Regions from separate parts of the Paenibacillus sp. Y568 genome, predicted to be linked through region 1. Evidence: predicted binding sites of a transcription regulator. Region 1 holds the regulator's gene; the other holds the start of a gene.
The links. Region 1 encodes NrdR, which represses ribonucleotide reductase genes. Its sites were predicted from a motif close to AACACNATATATNGTGTT; they were not measured.

Region 1 (4,388 bases):
CTAGGGGCCGCTCTGTTGGGGTTCTCACCATTATCAACTTCATTAGTAATCGCTTTATTTAGCGGAAGTTTTCTGGTTATGGGTATGAATGCAGGATTTCGTTTTGCTACAAAATCATGGACGCGACATATGACGGCACTACCCGCGTTAATGTTAATAATAATGGGAATAATGAAGCTGTTATGAGGTGAAATCATGAATATAGGATTAACCGGGGGTATCGCAACAGGTAAGAGTACAGTATCCTCCCTTCTAGTCAAGAAGGGAGCTTTGCTTGTTGATGCGGATGCTATTGCTCGGGATGTTATGCTCCCAGGCAACCCTGTTCTTGCTGCCGTTACTACGTCTTTTGGACAAGGTATATTGCATGAGGACGGTACGTTAGACCGTAAGAAGCTTGGCAGTATTGTTTTTGGCGATAAAAAAGCCCTTGAAACTTTAAATAGTATCAGTCACCCAGAAATTCGCAAAGAGATTAGAAAACAAATGTTGGAGCTTGAGACAACTTATCCTGAACGTCTTGTGGTGGCAGATATTCCACTATTGTATGAGTCAGGACTTGAATCCATATTCGAACAAGTATGGGTAGTCTATGCACCACGTCATATACAGAAGGAACGTCTGATGAGTAGAGATTTATTATCGAATGGACAAGCAGAGGCGAGGCTTCAGTCACAGATGGATATCGAGGTAAAGAGATCTTTAGCAGATCAAGTTATTGATAACAGTCAGACATTGGCTGTAACCGAACAACAGTTGGATAAATATTGGCTGCAGTTGAGGTCGTTATGACATTTTTTCGTAAGAAAAGAGTGCTCTTACTTCTGTTTTTAACATTCGTAGTGGTGTTATTTTTCAATAGTAATTGGATGTCATGGTTTTATCCTATTCATTACAAAGAAGAGATTCAATCACAAGCAGAGGAATACGATGTCGATCCTTTTCTTATTGCCTCAATTATCCGAGTAGAGACTAATTTCAAGCCGGGTAAGGAATCGAAAAAAGGTGCGCTGGGGATTATGCAATTAATGCCGGATACCGCTAAATGGGCAATGGAGAAGGCGAAAATACCTGAAGTGACGATGTATCATATCAAGCATGAGACAAATGAGAATATTGGTATTGGAACGTGGTATGTATCTTGGTTATTAGAACAGTTCGATGGGAATAACATCGCTGCGATAGCTGCTTATAATGCTGGACCTGGCAAAGTGAAGAGTTGGATCGACAAAGAGGTCTGGGACGGGCAATATGACACGGTAAAAAGTATTCCTTTCGGCGAAACTAGACATTATGTTCAGCGCGTTGTGTATTATTACAATCAGTACACAGATATTTACGATGAATTCTAAGGTCATGAATAAAAAGAGTGCTGGTCCAGCTCTCGCCGGTCCAACACTCCATTATTCAATCAATTTAGCTGAACTGACCAGCTAATTGCTGTTCTGCAAGAGTAACCAATCGTTTAGTGATATATCCCCCGATTGAACCGTTCTCGTAAGAAGTCATGTTACCTTGGTATCCATCTTGAGGAATGCTGATTCCAAGTTCCTGAGCGATTTCATATTTCATTTGTTCTAGGGCACCTGTTGCTTTAGTTACAACTAAGTTATTTGAACTGTTGTTGTTTGCCATTGTCGTTCACCTCCTGTCTGTTGGTAAAAGTATTATGTGTCATAATAGCAATCTTCATAACTAAATTTATATGGAAATTTTTATGGAGATAATTTTACTCAAGAAATCTCATGTGAAAAGGGAAGTGCTAACATAATGAAATGCCCATATTGTAGCTATGCGGGAACTAAGGTACTGGATTCACGCCCAGCTAATGAGAATAAATCGATACGCCGCAGGCGTGAATGTGAACAATGTAGCCGGAGATTCACAACGTTTGAAATGGTAGAGGAAGCACCTTTGATTGTGATTAAGAAGAATGGTAATCGTGAAGAATTCAGTCGTGATAAGGTCATGCGTGGATTGATTAGAGCATGCGAGAAACGTCCTGTGTCTGTGGAACAATTCGATATGATCGTCTCAGAGGTTGAAAAAGCTCTAAGGGATACGGCTATAACAGAAGTAGACAGTCAGCAGATTGGTGAGATAGTGATGGAAGAATTATATCGGGTTGACGAAGTAGCGTACGTAAGGTTTGCTTCGGTATATCGCCAGTTCAAGGACATTAATATGTTTATGAAGGAATTGAAGAATCTCCTCTCCAAGAGTACATCTAGGGAATAGGAAATAACCATTGACACGACATTCATTATTTGATAAATTAGTGAATGTTGTTAGTCATACGGGGCCTTAGCTCAGCTGGGAGTCCACGTATGGTTGGTTACACTACCATAGGAAATTGTAAATGTTATATCGTGGGGGCTTAGCTCAGCTGGGAGAGCGCTTGCATGGCATGCAAGAGGTCAGCGGTTCGATCCCGCTAGTCTCCACCAACACCTTAAACACAAACGGCAGAGATGTCATTTATTTCGTTATTTGTGTTTCCGTATTCAACACATATGGAGAGTCTAATATTGATGGTCCTGAAAGAATAGATGAGATGTGACAGTATGCCCCCCATATTTTTTTTGAGAGGGTTTTTGCTCTTGCTGTAACAAGAAAATAAAGTAATAGACTGACCCATAAAATAGAAACAGCGGCAGCCTTGGACTGAGAAAAAAAGTCCTAGACTGCCGCTGTTTTATTGAGCTGACGATCTGCATTAGTTCATTCGGTTAAATATAAAGCTACGCGAGCTGGAGCTTTTGCAAAATAGTCATCCAGACGGTCGAACGGCTCCTCCCAGATGAAGCGGTAGCTCTCCAGCCAATTGTCCAACTCCCGGAAAAGATTCGGCAGTAGCCTGTAAATCCACCTACGGTGAGTGGACGTTTTCGCAAAAGCTCAACAATCTGCTTGCGGTTAGGCTTAGCCAAGGCACCCATGACGTTAGCATTTATGGTTCATCATCCGCTCTTATAGCAATGGATTAGTTACTTTTCTCCGGTTGGTAGGAAAGGATGGATACACCTGTAGATGTTGTTTTAACTTCAACAAGCTTTAAAGCTTTTGTATAGCTCCCGTCTTTGAAAAGACGCTTTCCGCTCCCATGTACAACTGGTTGGATCATGAAATGATATTCATCGATGAGATCGTGCTCCATTAAGGTGTGGATAAGATCAGCACTGCCATAGATCAAGATATCCTGACCGGGCATTTGCTTTAACTTAGCTACTTCTTCCACAATATCACCTTTGATCATCGTTGCATTCCATGGACCTTCTTCTAATGTTGTACTTGCAACATACTTTGGATAACCGTTCATTCGGTCTGCAAAACCAACATCATCCGTCATCGTTGGCCAAGCTGCTGCCATCCCTTCGTAAGTCACTCGTCCCAACAATAAAGTGTCGCTAGAAAATAACAAATCGGTTTGAAAATTCCCCACCTCTTCGTTAAAATAAGGCGCTGTCCAAGCCGGATTATCCATGATGCCATCCAAAGTTACATACATCGATACTTTTACTTTTCTCATTTTCAAAACTCCTTTTTTTTAACTTATAATAACAATACACTTTAAAGAGAATATTCCAGTCAAGGAATATTTATTGTGCTCCATCAAGGAGCGAGTCTAGTGACCGCTGCCATAAATCAAATATTGGTTATCTGTTTCCTGCTTAAGCTTAGCCACTTCTTCTATCATGTTGTTCTTTATGAAACTCGCGTTCCATTGGGGTTCTCCCAATGTGGTGGTAGGTACATATTTAGGAAGGAATTGTTAGGTGCGGTTTCTGCGGTTGGTTTTCTGATGGGCCTCATTCTGGGAGGCTTGTTAACCTCGGTGCTTAACTGGTGTTGGGTATTTTTCATTAATGTCCCTATTGGGTTGACGGTGATCATCTTGTTATCAAAGCTCCTACCGGAAAGCAAACCGGTGCGAATCCCTGTGGATGTTCCCGGAGCTGTTCTCGTGACTTTGGGTTTAAGTTGTATGGTCTATACCTTCTCATTGACAGAACCTTACGGAATATTCTCGTTCCAACAATTACGCTTTTCCTTGTTGCAGTCGGCTTGCTTATTGCCTTCATTCAGGTTCAACGTATGGTTTCGCAACCATTGATTCCGTTAAGCATATTTCGTAATCCTGCTCTAATCGGAGCCGGATTGATCACGAGCCAGAGCGAGTCGGATCGCTCGTGGAGAGTTAAGGCGCGAACCACGGGTTCAGTCAGTGAACAGTGAGAAATTTTAAATCAAGGGGTGTCCCATAAGTCATGCATATGACTTATGGGACACCCCTTGATTTGCACATTTTAATAATAAATGAATTACGCTTGATGGTTTCCTGGATCTTCCATATGGAAGACTTCCCATATGTGACCATTAATATCCTG
Region 2 (4,388 bases), 190 kb from region 1:
GGCTGTCTTTGAAATAGAACTATCTACCCAGCGTTGAATCGCTGCTTGTACACGAATGTGATCTTTTGCAGATAGATCCATTGCTGTTACATAATAATCTGGCAAGGCTTGACCAGGATGTGCTTCAAGCCATTCTTGCGCGATCGGCACGAATTGCTCATCGTAACCTAAGCGGCTCTGACGGAAATATTTGAAAGCAAAGTACGGTTCAATACCCGTTGATGTACCAACCATCGTTCCTGTACTGCCTGTAGGAGCTTGGGTAATCACGGTAACGTTACGCATTCCCTTGTTTTTAATAGCTTCCCCTACTTCTGGGAACTCCTCTGTCATATTACGCATAAATCCGCTCTGTAGGTATTTCTCCGCATCAAATGCTGGGAAAGAACCTTTCTCAGCCGCAATATCCGCTGACGCCAAATAAGCTTCACGAGCCATAAATCCATAGATTTTATCTAAGAAAACTAAAGATTCTGGACTACCATAACGTATGTTTAACTTAATCATTAACTCTGCAAGGCCCATCGTACCCAGACCTACACGTCGTTCATTCTTCTGGTTCTTCTCATTCTCATCAAAGTGATAAGGTGTTGTATTAATAACATTATCCAAGAAGCGTACTGAATAATGGGTCGTTGTTGCTAGGTCGTCCCAATTTACATCATGTTTCTCTTCATCGTAGAACTTGGATAAATTAATCGCAGATAAATTACATACTCCCCAAGCCGGTAGACCTTGCTCACCACAAGGGTTCGTACAAATAATCGGATTAAAGTACCAACTATTCGACATATCATTATAGTGTTCCATGAAGACAACACCAGGTTCGGCAGATTTCCATGCTGCTTCAATGATCGTATTCCATATTTCACGTGCTTTCACCGTACGATAAGGAATAACTTTACGACCTGCTATCTTCCATTTCTCTAGATCGCCATCCCATACTTCATTGTAGTCAGGCTCCGTAGTGTCTGGAAATACCAATTCCCAATCTAAATCTTCCTTAACGGCCTTCATGAATCCATTACTCACACACACAGAGAGATTCGCATTCGTCACCTGTCCCATGGTCTGTTTCACGGTAATGAAATCTAGAACGTCGGGGTGCCAATCATTAATCATCAACATCAGCGCGCCACGTCGGCTTCCGCCTTGTTCAATTAAGCCTGTTGTATAACTAAATAACCCTCCCCAAGATACTGCACCGCTTGAAGAACCATTCACACCTCTAACAATAGCTCTGTGCGGACGAAGAGAAGATAAATTAATCCCTACGCCACCACCACGCGCCATAATCTCCGTCATTTCAGATAGGGTCTTCATAATGCCACCACGACTATCTTGCGGAGAAGGTATCACATAACAGTTAAACAGTGTTAACTCTTCACTCGCACCCGCACCTGCAGCAATTCTTCCTCCCGGTACCAGCTTCCAATCATCCAATAGATAACGGAACTTGTCTTCCCATTCAGCTTGAAGTTCAGGTGTTGCCTCTGCTCTTGACATCGCCTGTGCTAAACGGTCCCACATCTCTTCAGGAGTCTTCTCAATATTTAATGTAAGTTTATCTATGTCTGACTCAACGAGCTCTCCGCTCCGTGTTTTTACGGTTGCAATTCTACCTTCACGTTTTACAATTTCCCCCACTTCTTTTGTAGGGAACTTTGGATCATCCTTCGTCAAGACAAGAACAACATCGCCTACCTTGGCGTTATTACTATCCGCATCTTTCCAAGCATATCTATCTAGAAATATTTTCTCACTTAAGCCCTCTAATCGACTTGTACGCTGTAAATCACTCAAAAAAAACACCCTCCTAATATATTGCTATAAAAACTTAATAAGGATAACCAAGACCGATATTCCTCAATATATTGTACTCATACCATTATACTACACTACATCTTGGTACTCTATCTTTCATTAGCGAAATTTAAGGCAAGAAAGCCCATCCATGTTAGACTATCTTCAGTTTTCTTCAATTTTCTCATTTTTTTACCCATAGATTAAGAAAAAACATTGAAAATTCACTCAAACTCATACAGCGCTAGGGATTCATGGCTACCATGAAGTTAAAATATGAACAACCTATGGATATCTATAGTTATGAACTTAACAACTTCCGTGCATACTACACTTTACAAGATTCTAATAAGGAGGGCTGAACCATGAATTCTCCATCCATTCAACATATGAAGACAGCATACGCTCTACCCATTCCACTAGAAATAGACAACAGCTGGCTTGAGAATCTGGAGAACCGTCTTGATAAAGGAGGGCCATGGGGCGATTGGCGATTGTTCCAGATGGCTATTCAGGGTGAAGAGTCTCGCTTGGTTACCAGCTTTGATGAATTACAATGTGTTAAATATCTGCAGGATCTAACGCCTCTTCCCCATCAAATTGATACGGCTCGTAGAGTGTTGTTTGAAATGTCCGGGAGAGCTATTTTGGCTGATGAAGTAGGTCTTGGGAAGACGATAGAAGCCGGACTTATTCTTAAAGAATATATCATTCGTGGACTTGTCTCTAAAGTACTCATTCTCGTACCTGCCTCTCTCGTGCTCCAGTGGGTTCGTGAGTTGAATAGTAAATTTGGTGTTCCTGCCATCGCACAGAAAAAGGCCTATTCCTGGGGTTCAGATATCGTTGTTGCGTCCATCGATACAGCGAAGAGAGATCCACATAAAGATATTTTGTTAGACCAAGAATACGACATGCTGATCATTGATGAAGCTCACAAACTCAAGAATAAGAAAACATCCAATTACCAGTTCATTCAAAAATTACGTAAGAAATACTGTCTTCTACTCACAGCAACACCTGTTCAGAATGATCTCGGGGAGTTGTTTAACCTGATTACACTTCTGAAACCGGGGCAACTAGGGAAACAAGGAGAGTTCTCATCGAACTTTGTTGTTGATAAGCGTATAGCTAAGAATGAAGGGCAATTAAAGGATGAACTTTCAAAGATCATGATTCGAAATCGCCGTGGAGAAGGACCTACTATTTTCACCAAGCGGACTGTTCGGAACGTTAATCTGCAACTATCCCCTGAAGAACAAGCACTATATGATGGGGTAACTTCATATGTCAAAGATCAGTATCAGGTTGCAGGAGGTAATCTAAGCAGTATGCTATCGCTAGTTACGCTTCAACGCGAAGTCTGTAGCAGTCGTGATGCTGTATTCGTTACATTGGTTAACTTGACCAAAAAAATGGCTGAGGATTCTCCTCAACGAGCTAAGATCTGGGATCTTGTCTATATGATCAAAGAAATTAAGGCCAACACCAAAGCGGAAAAAACGATAGAGCTCATTCGCGAAATGGACGAAAAAGTCATTGTATTTACGGAATACCGTGCCACACAAGAGTATTTATTACAGTATTTTCGTGCCAATGGGATTTCTTGTGTTCCTTATCGTGGGGGGATGAACCGTGGCAAAAAAGACTGGATGATGGATTTATTCCGCGGTCGTGTGCAAGTCATGATTGCGACGGAAGCCGGCGGCGAAGGTATTAATCTACAGTTCTGCCATAACATGATCAACTTCGACTTACCCTGGAACCCTATGCGTGTAGAGCAACGAATTGGGAGAATCCACCGATTGGGTCAACAGAATGATGTGAAGATATTCAATTTATCTACCACCGGTACGATTGAAGAACATATTCTAAATCTGCTACACGAAAAAATTAATATGTTCGAAATGGTCATTGGTGGATTAGATGTCATACTAGAACGTTTCGAAAAGAAAGAATCTCTAGAGAAGAGCTTATATAAGATCGTATTAGAGTCACAGTCGGATGAGGAAATCCGTCAAAAAGTGAATTCGTTAGGACAGTCATTAGATGAAGTAAAGAGACAAGTCGAAGATGAAGTCGAGGTCGTAAGAGAGGAAGAAGCCTGAAATGAGTATGTCCCCAGATCAAGTACAACAACATGTCATGACTTATTTAGAGGTAACCGACTGTCAAGTCATCGAGAAGTCTCCCTTCCATATCACGGCGAAGCTGTCCCCCCAAGCGGATAAGCAATTAACGAATCGCCCTTATTATTGGGGATTTGTCGAACGGACGGGAGTTGAACCTGAGACTCTGTCCTTCACCTTTGTATTTGATCCTGAACGTTACACAGTTCCAGATGTGCCGGTCAATCCAGCTCCCAATGGTGGACCGCAAGACAGCATCCTGTCTCGTTATTTCGGAGTAACGCCTACGGCACCCCGAATTGGTCCTGGACGAATCCAACGTGAAGATGTGAGTTATGGTAGTCGGAGACTTCAACAAATATGGGATGCTGCTCGCCAAGATGGCTCCTATGTTTACTTATTTGAACAACCCGGTGACCTTCAACGCCGAGCTTTGTTCTCTGCTGCCTATGAACC

Region 2: AC1D7X_RS12610 (adenosylcobalamin-dependent ribonucleoside-diphosphate reductase) is a predicted target of NrdR. The motif match lies at 1,864-1,881, and genes of this name have one in related genera.

What each region holds. Positions count from the first base shown of each region.
Region 1 covers NZ_JCAIUM010000007.1:72,306-76,693, forward strand. The annotation lists gene ytaF (sporulation membrane protein YtaF) at 1-186, shown strand, start outside; gene coaE (dephospho-CoA kinase) at 196-792, shown strand; gene AC1D7X_RS11615 (lytic transglycosylase domain-containing protein) at 789-1,352, shown strand; gene AC1D7X_RS11620 (alpha/beta-type small acid-soluble spore protein) at 1,417-1,635, opposite strand; gene nrdR (transcriptional regulator NrdR) at 1,771-2,238, shown strand; tRNA gene AC1D7X_RS11630 (tRNA-Ala) at 2,372-2,447, shown strand; partial or broken gene AC1D7X_RS11635 (hypothetical protein) at 2,722-2,939, opposite strand; gene AC1D7X_RS11640 (dihydrofolate reductase family protein) at 2,984-3,529, opposite strand; gene AC1D7X_RS11645 (VOC family protein) at 4,323-4,388, opposite strand, start outside.
Region 2 covers NZ_JCAIUM010000007.1:259,884-264,271, reverse strand. The annotation lists gene AC1D7X_RS12610 (adenosylcobalamin-dependent ribonucleoside-diphosphate reductase) at 1-1,803, opposite strand, end outside; gene AC1D7X_RS12605 (DEAD/DEAH box helicase) at 2,169-3,911, shown strand; gene AC1D7X_RS12600 (YqhG family protein) at 3,913-4,388, shown strand, end outside.